DNA from 3 places in the Streptomyces sp. NPDC088400 genome. Region 1 is predicted to be linked to each of the others. Evidence: riboswitches for the same ligand, from Rfam matches in the RefSeq annotation. Region 1 holds a riboswitch; each other region holds the start of a gene.
What was found. A riboswitch is a leader RNA that binds a small molecule or an ion and turns the genes downstream of it on or off. The one in region 1 is predicted to bind thiamine pyrophosphate.
Positions count from the first base shown of each region.

Region 2: linked by a shared signal. The riboswitch ahead of ACIQD6_RS30925 (thiamine ABC transporter substrate binding subunit) and the one ahead of thiC (phosphomethylpyrimidine synthase ThiC) in region 1 are both predicted to bind thiamine pyrophosphate.
Region 3: linked by a shared signal. The riboswitch ahead of thiO (glycine oxidase ThiO) and the one ahead of thiC (phosphomethylpyrimidine synthase ThiC) in region 1 are both predicted to bind thiamine pyrophosphate.

Region 1 covers NZ_JBIVMZ010000005.1:344,954-348,425, forward strand. Annotated here, with positions in the region: gene ACIQD6_RS15665 (YibE/F family protein) at 36-1,523, opposite strand; TPP riboswitch at 1,604-1,748, shown strand; gene thiC (phosphomethylpyrimidine synthase ThiC) at 1,741-3,472, shown strand, end outside.
Region 2 covers NZ_JBIVMZ010000015.1:198,623-202,094, forward strand. Annotated here, with positions in the region: gene ACIQD6_RS30915 (histone deacetylase) at 1-102, shown strand, start outside; gene rlmN (23S rRNA (adenine(2503)-C(2))-methyltransferase RlmN) at 255-1,361, shown strand; TPP riboswitch at 1,439-1,564, shown strand; gene ACIQD6_RS30925 (thiamine ABC transporter substrate binding subunit) at 1,670-2,740, shown strand; gene ACIQD6_RS30930 (ABC transporter permease) at 2,818-3,472, shown strand, end outside.
Region 3 covers NZ_JBIVMZ010000004.1:567,169-570,640, reverse strand. Annotated here, with positions in the region: gene ACIQD6_RS13830 (NAD(P)/FAD-dependent oxidoreductase) at 309-1,574, opposite strand; TPP riboswitch at 1,775-1,888, shown strand; gene thiO (glycine oxidase ThiO) at 1,886-3,154, shown strand; gene thiS (sulfur carrier protein ThiS) at 3,196-3,396, shown strand; gene ACIQD6_RS13815 (thiazole synthase) at 3,402-3,472, shown strand, end outside.

The sequences.
Region 1 (3,472 bases):
GGGACCTTCCGCCGTGGGCCGCCGGGCCGTGCGGGCTACTTCTTACGGCGTCGGCCGCTGCCGCCGAGCCCGCGTACCGGTGTGTTCTGCGTTGACGACGAGGAGACCGTCTCCGGCTCCGCCGGCCTCGGGCCTGGTGTCGGAGCCGCGGGCACTGGTCCAGCGGTCCCATGCCCTGCGGCACCATGCCCCGCGGTCCCATGTGTCGTGGTCCCCGGGCCTGCCGGCTCCGGGCCGGGGGACGGCACGGCCGGGGTCCGGCTTCCCGGCGCCGACCGGTCGGCGGAGACCACCAGTGCCGCCAGCGCCGTGGTCACCGGCACCGAAGCGACCAGGCCGATCGAGCCCACCAGCGTTCGGACGATCTCCTCCGCCACCAGCTCGCTGTTGGCGACGGTACCCATGCTCGACTGCGCGATCGAGAAGAGCAGCAACAGTGGCAGCGCCGCACCCGCGTAGGCGAGGACGAGCGTATTGACCACTGAGGCGATGTGGTCCCGGCCGATCCGGATGGCTGCCCGGTACAGAGCGCGCGAGCCCATCGACGGGTCCGCCTGGCGCAGCTCCCAGACCGCCGATGTCTGCGTCACCGTCACGTCGTCGAGGACGCCGAGCGAGCCGATGATGACTCCTGCCAGCAGCAGGCCGCTCATGTCGATCTCGGGATAGAGGCCATGGATCAGACCGGTGTTGTCATCGGTGTTGCCGCTCAGACTCGCCCAGCCGATGAAGAGCGACCCCAGCAGCCCGATCAGCAGCAGCGAGATCAGTGTGCCGAGAACCGCGACGGAGGTACGAGCCGTCAGACCGTGGCACATATAGAGCGCGATCAGCATGATCGCGCTGGCCCCGACCACCGCCACGATCAGCGGATTCGAGCCTTGCAGAATCGCGGGCAGGATGAACAGGGTCAGCACCGCGAACGAGACGGCGAGTGCGACGAGCGCCATGACACCGCGCATCCGTCCCACCACGACCACCGCGAGCGCGAAGATCCCGGCCAGCAGGGCCATGGGCAACTTACGGTTCACGTCAGTCACGGAGTACTGAAGATCACGGGGAGCGTCGGGGGCGTAGGCCACCACAACGCCTTGTTTCACGTGAAACTGCCGAGGCGCGTCCGGCTGGACGACCTCGAGGAAGGTCCGCCCCTTGTCCTTGCCGGTCGTGACCTCGATCGTCGCCTTCTTGCACTTCCCGGTCTCCGCCTGCTGTGCCTCACGTCCCTGAGGCGTCGAGGTGTCACCGGTCGACGGCACCTGGGACGCATTCACGTCCTTGCAGTCGACCTGTTCCAGCTGCACCACCCGTCCCTGCTCCGTCTGCCGGTCGAAGCCGACACCGGTGCGCTCGTGCGACGGCGCACCCCCCGGCCAGAGCACGGCGAGCCCGACCACCACGGCGACCGCGAAAGGAATCAGGATCGCCGCGATGACTTTGCGAAGGTGCTGGGAGACCGGGGCGGCGGGTCCATGGCTGTGCGAATGGCCATGCGGTTCGTGGGACTGCTGTGGTGGGGTCACCGACCGATCATCGCAAGAAAGCTCAGCAAAGAAGGCCCCCTCTGTTCAGCACGCCGGAACTGACGCTAGCGTGGGGGCACCTTTGCACACGCGGGAGCTCGGAGCACCGGGCTGAGAGGGCGCTGACTGTGTAGGCCCGGGAGCATCTCCTGGACTCCTGCGCTGCGCCGACCGCTGAACCTGTTACCGGGTAATGCCGGCGTAGGGAGTAGGTCTCATGACCCATCAGGACGCACACACGCCTGCCTCCGGCTCGGAGACTCCGAGCGAGGCCGGACGGCCCATCGGCTGGCACAAGGGATACATCGAGGGTTCGCGCCCGGATCTTCATGTGCCGGTCCGCCAAGTGCACCTCACCAACGGCAAGGACGTGACGCTGTACGACACGTCCGGTCCGTACACCGACCCCACTGTCGACACCGATGTACGCCACGGCCTCGAGCCGCTGCGGGAGAACTGGATCATCGGGCGCGGGGACACCGAGGAATACGCGGGCCGACCGGCCCGCCCGGAGGACGACGGGCTCAAGCACACGTCGCCGCGCGAGGGGCTTCTCCGGAGCGGAGCGACCGATCTGCGGGGTCTCGACGCCGTCTTTCCCGGCCGGCAGCGCCGGCCGCGCCGGGGCCGGAGCGGGCAGGCGGTGACCCAGCTCACGTATGCCCGCCGCGGGGAGATCACCTCCGAGATGGAGTACGTCGCCATCCGGGAGAACGTGTCCCCGGAGGTCGTCCGCGAGGAGATCGCCGCAGGCCGTGCCGTACTGCCGGCCAACGTCAATCACCCGGAGATCGAGCCGATGATCATCGGCAAGCGATTCCTGGTGAAGGTCAACGCCAATATCGGCAACTCGGCCGTGACGTCCTCCATCGAGGAGGAGGTGGAGAAGATGACGTGGGCGACCCGCTGGGGAGCCGACACGGTCATGGACCTCTCCACCGGCCGCAATATCCACACCACCCGCGAGTGGGTGCTGCGCAACTCCCCCGTGCCCATCGGTACCGTGCCGCTCTACCAGGCGCTCGAGAAGGTCGACGGCAAGGCCGAGGAGCTGACCTGGGACATCTACAAGGACACGGTCATCGAGCAGGCCGAGCAGGGCGTCGACTACATGACGGTCCATGCCGGTGTACTGCTGCGGTACGTGCCGCTGACGGCCCGCCGTAAGACCGGCATCGTCTCGCGCGGCGGCTCGATCATGGCCGCGTGGTGCCTCGCGCACCACAAGGAGTCGTTCCTGTACGAGAACTTCGAAGAGCTGTGCGAGATCCTCGCGGCGTACGACGTGACGTACTCCCTGGGGGACGGCCTGCGGCCGGGCTCCATCGCGGACGCCAACGACGAGGCGCAGTTCGCCGAGCTGCGCACGCTGGGGGAGTTGAACTCGACCGCCAAGCGGCTGGGCGTACAGACGATGATCGAAGGCCCGGGACATGTCCCGATGCACAAGATCAAGGAGAACATCGACCTTCAGCAGGAGATCTGCGAGGAGGCACCGTTCTACACGCTCGGCCCGCTGACCACGGATGTGGCTCCGGCGTACGACCACATCACCTCCGGCATCGGGGCAGCGATGATCGCGTGGTGGGGCACGGCGATGCTCTGCTACGTCACCCCCAAGGAACACCTCGGCCTGCCGGACCGCGACGACGTCAAGACGGGTGTCATCACCTACAAGATCGCGGCCCATGCGGCGGACCTCGCCAAGGGGCACCCGGGGGCACAGGACTGGGACGACGCGCTCTCGGACGCGCGGTTCGAGTTCCGCTGGGAAGACCAGTTCAATCTGGCTCTCGACCCGGACACAGCGCGGGAGTTCCACGACGAGACCCTGCCGGCCGAACCGGCGAAGACCGCGCACTTCTGCTCGATGTGCGGGCCCAAGTTCTGTTCGATGAAGATCTCTCAGGACATCAGGCGCCGGCACGGCGGCGACATGGGGGCAGCCG
Region 2 (3,472 bases), on a different contig from region 1:
GGGGCCTGGGACGCGGAGGTCGTGGCGGCCTACGTCGCCGCGTCGCGGGGGGCCGCCGGCCATTGGCCGGAACAGGCGATCCGGGACCTGATCGCGGAGTGATCCGCAGCTCATTCGCCCTGAGCGGCGATGCCGGCCGGGCCGTCCGCGGGCCGTCCGGGCGGGGCCGACGATGACCACTGACGACCGCTGACGACCCTACGGATCCACTGCCAAGCTGGTCACTGCGCGGGGTCTGCGACACTGGACGGACCATGCCTGTACCCGGAGAACTCACTTTCGTCGCGCCCCGCGGAGCCAAGAAGCCCCCGCGGCATCTCGCCGACCTCACGCCCACCGAACGCCGCGAGGCCGTCGCCGCGATCGGCGAGAAGGCGTTCCGCGCCAAGCAGCTGTCACAGCACTACTTCGCGCGCTACGCACACGACCCCGAGCAGTGGACCGACATCCCGGCCGCCGCACGCCAGAAGCTGGCGACGGAGCTGCTGCCCGACCTGATGTCGGTGGTACGGCACATCTCCTGCGACGACGACGCCACCCGTAAGACGCTCTGGCGGCTGCACGACGGGACCCTCGTCGAGTCCGTGCTGATGCGCTATCCGGACCGGGTCACGATGTGTATCTCGTCCCAGGCGGGCTGCGGGATGAACTGCCCGTTCTGCGCCACCGGACAGGCCGGTCTGGACCGTAATCTGTCCACCGCCGAGATCGTGCACCAGATCGTCGACAGCATGCGCGCCCTGCGCGACGGAGAGGTCCCGGGCGGTCCTTCCCGGCTGTCCAACATCGTCTTCATGGGCATGGGCGAGCCGCTCGCCAACTACAACCGGGTGGTCGGGGCGATCCGCCGGCTCACCGACCCCGAGCCCGACGGCCTGGGCCTCTCGCAGCGCGGGATCACCGTCTCGACGGTCGGTCTGGTGCCGGCGATGCTGCGCTTCGCGGACGAGGGCTTCAAGTGCCGGCTCGCGGTCTCCCTGCACGCGCCCGACGACGAGCTGCGCGACACGCTCGTCCCGGTCAACACGCGCTGGAAGGTCCGCGAAGTGCTGGACGCCGCCTGGGAGTACGCGGAGAAGTCCGGCCGCCGGGTCTCCATCGAGTACGCCCTGATCCGGGACATCAACGACCAGGCCTGGCGCGGCGACCGGCTGGGCCGACTGCTCAAGGGCAAGCGGGTGCACGTCAATCTGATCCCGCTCAACCCGACGCCCGGCTCGAAGTGGACGGCCTCGCGGCCCGAGGACGAGAAGGCGTTCGTCGACGCGATCGCGGCGCACGGCGTGCCGGTGACCGTACGGGACACCCGCGGCCAGGAGATCGACGGAGCGTGCGGACAGCTGGCGGCGTCCGAGCGCTGAGGGACCGAAGTTCGAGACGCTGAAGGTGGCGAGGCCGAAAAAGGCCCTCCATGTACTCTGGGTTCGAACGCATTACATATTTCCGACAGGGGAGCGCCACAGCGCTGAGAGTGCGGCACATGTCCGTGAGAGCGGGCAGCGGCCGCAGACCCTCTGAACCTTGCCCAGGTCATTCTGGGTAGGAAGTTCGGTCATCACTCAAGCTGTTGCGCCCTGCCCGCGGCCCGTTCCGTACGGACCCGGGCAGGGCCGCGTCTTCTCCTGGATATCCCAGGAGGAAATCAGTGAGCACCACCAGCATCAGACGGATGGCGGTCGGCGCGGTCGCCGCCGTCCTCGGTGTCCCGACGCTCGCCGCCTGCGGCGGTTCCGGGGCGTCCGACGACAGCGGTTCCGGGTCCAGGACCGTCACCCTCGTCAGCCATGACTCGTTCGCGGCCTCCCCTTCCGTACTGAAGGCGTTCACCCAGCAGACCGGCTACAAGGTCACGGTGCTGAAGAGCGGCGACGCCGGCGCGGCGCTCAACAAGGAGATCCTGACCAAGGGTTCGCCGCAGGGCGATGTCTTCTTCGGCGTCGACAACACCCTGCTCTCGCGCGCCCTCGACAACGGTCTCTTCACGCCGTACCGGGCGAAGGGACTCGACCAGGTCGAGGCCGGTGCGCAGCTCGACAAGGACAAGCACCGGGTCACCCCGATCGACACCGGCGACCTCTGCGTCAACTACGACAAGAAGTACTTCGCGGACAAGAAGCTCGCGCCGCCCCGGTCCTTCGACGACCTGGTCAAGCCCCAGTACAAGAACCTGCTCGTCACCGAGAACGCCGCGACGTCCTCGCCGGGCCTCGGTTTCCTCCTCGGTACGGTCGCGCGGTACGGCGACGACGGCTGGCAGGCGTACTGGAAGAAGCTGAAGGCCAACGGCGTCCAGGTCGTCGACAGCTGGGAGCAGGCCTACAACGAGAACTTCTCCGGCTCCGCGGGCGGCAGGAAGGCCAAGGCGGACCGGCCGCTCGTCGTCTCGTACGCCTCCAGCCCCCCGGTCGAGGTGCTCTACGCGAAGCCACGGCCGAAGGAGGCCCCGACCGGAGTCTCGACCGGCACCTGCTTCCGGCAGACCGAGTTCGCCGGGCTGCTGGACGGCGCGAAGAACGAGGCCGGCGGCAAGGCCCTGCTGGACTTCCTGATCAGTAAGAAGTTCCAGGCGGACATGCCGCTGAACATGTTCGTGAACCCGGTGGTCAAGGACGTCCCGCTGCCCGAGCTGTTCACCACGTTCGGCGCGACCGTCGACAAGCCGGAGACCGTGGCGCCCGACAGGATCGCCGCCAACCGTGAGCAGTGGATCCAGTCGTGGACCTCACTCGTCGTGAAGTAGCCGACGCCAAGGCGCCGGTCGGGCGGCCGGGGCGGCCAGGGCGGGCCGGGCGCGGGAACGTGCTGCGGCTCGCCCTCATGGCCGTGCCCGTCGCCTTCTTCGCGGTCTTCTTCGCGTACCCCGTGACCGCGATCGTCGGCCGCGGGCTCAGGGCCGGCGGCGTCTGGCAACTCGGCCGCGCCGGGGACGTACTGAGCCGTCCCGACATCCTCGACGTCCTGTGGTTCACCACCTGGCAGGCCCTCGCCTCCACCGCGCTCACCCTGCTGATCGCGCTGCCCGCCGCCTATGTCTTCGCACGCTTCGACTTCCCCGGCAAACAGCTGCTGCGCGCGGTGGTCACCGTGCCGTTCGTGCTGCCGACCGTCGTCGTCGGTACGGCCTTCCTGGCACTGCTCGGGCGCGGCGGGCCGCTCGACGACCTGTGGGGCGTACGGCTCGACACCACCGTGTGGGCGATCCTCCTCGCGCATGTCTTCTTCAACTACGCCGTGGTCGTACGGACCGTGGGCGGTCTGTGGTCGCAGCTCGACCCGCGCCAGGAAGAGGCCGCGCGCGTGCTGGGCGCCGGCCGGCTCGCGGCCTGGTGGCGGGTGACGCTGCCGGCCCTCGCACCCGCCGTCGCGGCCGCCGCCCTGATGGTCTTCCTCTTCACCTTCACCTCCTTCGGGGTCGTGCAGATCCTGGGCGGACCCGCCTTCTCCACGCTGGAGGTGGAGATCTACCGGCAGA
Region 3 (3,472 bases), on a different contig from region 1:
CACCCCGGACGTGGTCATCCTGTGCCGAGGGCGTGGTGGGTCACTGTGGACCGTGGGCCCAACAGAGGCACCGCGCGCACCCCGGACGTGGTCATCCTGTGCCGAGGGCGTGGTGGGTCACTGTGGACCGTGGGCCCAACAGAGGCACCGCGCGCACCCCGGCCGTGGTCATCCTGTGCCGAGGGCGTGGTGGGTCACCGCAGGTGGTGAGCCCGACAGAAGCACCGCAACGCACACGCACCGCACCCCTGACGTGGTCATCCCGCACTCACCCCGTACCGTCACGGTCGCACACCGTCACCGAGCGCTCAGACAACAGCCTTCCGCAGCGGCACCGACGGATCCGCTGCCCGCTCCCGGTCCAGCCGCGCGCCCGCCTCGATCAGCTTGCGGCCCTGCGCGAGATCCCGGGGCCTGCCCACCGCCAGCAGCCCCACCAGCACCTCTTCCCGCAGCCACACCACCGACCAGGCGGCCCCCGCAGGATCACCGCGCCACACCAGCGTGTCGGCGAACTCGTGGTGGCCCGCGTACTGCACGAAGCGACCGAACTGCTCGGACCAGAAATACGGCACCGGATCGTAGACCTGCTCGGTCTCGCCGATGACCTGGGCGGCGACCGTACGCGGCCCCTGAAGCGCGTTGTCCCAATGGTGTACGAGCAGCCGCTCGCCGTAGCGGGCGGACGGGAAGGAGGCACAGTCGCCCACCGCGTACACCTCGGGCAGTGAGGTCCGCAGCCGCTCGTCCGCCGTGACCGAGCCGTCCGGACCGAGGGCGACGCCCGAGCCGGTGAGCCAGCCTGTCGCCGGCCGTGCCCCGATGCCGACGACCACCGCGTCGGCGGGCAGCTGCCGGCCGTCCGCGAGGACGACCGTGCCGGGTTCGACGCCCGCCACACGCGCGTGCGTCAGCAGTTCCGCCCCGCTCTCCGCGTACCAGTCGGCCATGGGCGCGGCGACCTCGGCGGGCAGGGCGCCCGCGAACGGCGCGTCCGCCGCCTCGACCACCGTCACGACACAGCCCGCCGTACGGGCGGCCGTCGCGAACTCGGCGCCGATCCACCCCGCGCCGACGACCACGATCTCCTGCCGCTGCTCCAGGATCGGGCGCAGCCGTTCCGCGTCGTCCAGCGTGCGCAGCAGGTGGACGTGGGAGACGCCCTCGGTGCCGGGCAGCGGCACCGGCTCCGCGCCGGTGGCGATGACCAGGATGTCGTACGGAACGGGGCCGACGGGGGTGTCGAGTTCCCTCGCGGACGCCCGCAGCCCGGTCACCTCCAGCCCGAGCCGCAGGTCGACGGCGAGCCCCTCGAAGTCGATGTCGAAGGCCGAACCGGCCGTCTGTCCGAGCAGCACCGCCTTGGAGAGCGGCGGCCGGTCGTAGGGCGGGTGGGGTTCGGCACCGATCAGGGTGACCGGGCCGCCGTAGCCCTTCTCCCGCAGGGCCACCGCGGTCTGTACGCCGGCCATGCCCGCGCCGACGATGACCACGCGCGGCTGTTCCGTCCGCCCCTGCCCCTGCCCCTGCCCCTGCCCCTGCTGATCCTGGCTCTGACCCTGATCCGTCCACATCCGCTGCTCGCTCACCCGATCACCTTAGACAGCTGATGATCCGTCAGGAAAGGAGCCTCTCGTCCAGCCCGGCGCGGCAGCGGGCGAGACCGGCGTCGACGGAGCCCCCCGGGGGCCGGGGGAACGAGTCCGCCCGGCGAACGGGCCCACGCGAACACTCCCCTACTGCGCCCGGGAACAGGGCGTTAGTCTGGCCGTCGACACTACCTCGCGGGAGTCCGGGCGCACCGGGCTGAGAGGGAGGCCGAGGCAGCCTCCGACCGTACGAACCTGATCCGGGTCATGCCGGCGAAGGGAGGGGCTGGACGCCCATGCAGTCATCTCATACAGCTCATACGCCCGGTCGAGAACCCCGTACGAGCACCACCGGTACGGGCGGTACGGACACGGGTTCCGACGTGCTCGTCATCGGCGGCGGGATCATCGGCCTGGTCACCGCCTGGCGGGCGGCGCAGCGCGGATTGCGTACCGCCGTCGTGGACCCCGAGCCCGGTGGCGGGGCCGCGTGGGTCGCGGCCGGCATGCTCGCCGCCGTCACCGAACTCCACTACGGCGAACAGGCATTGCTCGGGCTCAATCTCGCCTCCGCCGAGCGTTACCCGCGCTTTGTCGCGGAGCTGGAGGAAGCCGGCGGCCAGGACACCGGCTATCGCGCCTGCGGCACCCTGGCCGTCGCCCTCGACACCGACGACCGCGCCCAGCTGCGCGAGCTGCACGCCTTCCAGCAGCGCTCGGGGCTGGCCTCGGAGTGGCTCACGGGCCGTGAGTGCCGGCGCCTGGAACCGATGCTCGCGCCGGGCGTGCGCGGGGGCCTGCGGGTGGACGGCGACCACCAGATCGACCCGCGCCGGCTGGCAGCGGCCCTGCTGACGGCCTGCGAGCGGGCCGGGGTGATCTTCCACCGCGCCTGGGCCGACCGCCTCTCCGTCGTACGGGACCGGGCCGCCGGCGCCGTACTCTCCGACGGCCGTACGCTCACCGCCGACCAGGTGGTACTGGCGGGCGGCAGCCTCAGCGGCAGGCTCGCGGGCGTACCGGACAACATCACGCCGCCGGTACGGCCCGTCAAGGGCCAGGTCCTGCGGCTGACCGTCCCCGGCCCGTACGCGCCCTTCCTGTCCCGGACGGTACGGGCGGTGGTGCGCGGCAGCCACATCTACCTCGTACCGCGCGCGAACGGCGAGCTGGTCATCGGCGCCACCAGCGAGGACCTCGGCTGGGACACCACGGTCACCGCGGGCGGGGTGTACGAGCTGCTGCGCGACGCCCACGAACTGGTCCCCGGCATCACCGAGCTGCCGCTCACCGAGACCCTCGCCGGACTGCGCCCCGGGTCGCCGGACAACGCGCCGCTGCTCGGGCCCACCACGCTGCCGGGACTGCACCTGGCCACCGGCCACTTCCGTAACGGGGTCCTCCTCACGCCCGTCACCGGCGACGCGATGGCCGACGCTCTGACCACGGGCGAACTGCCGGAAGAGGCCCGGCCGTTCACGCCCCGCCGCTTCTCCCCCGACTCCTACTCCGCAGCCTCCGCCTCCGCAGCCTCCGTCTCCGTACATCAGGAGCAGCCCTCATGACCGGTACCAACGTCAACGCCAACGTCAACGCCAACGCCTCCGTGAACGTCTACGTGAACGGCGAACCACGCGAACTGGCCGCGGCCACCACGCTGGACCTCGTGGTCGCGACCCTCACCCCCGCGCCCTCGGGCGTCGCCGCCGCCGTCAACGAGACGGTGATCCCGCGCACCCGGTGGTCCGGCACGCGGCTCGGCGACGGCGACCGCGTGGAAGTCCTCACCGCCGTCCAGGGAGGCTGAGCCCCATGGCCGACGACCAGCTCACCATCGGTTCCACCACCTTCACCTCACGGCTGATCATGGGGACGGGCGGGGC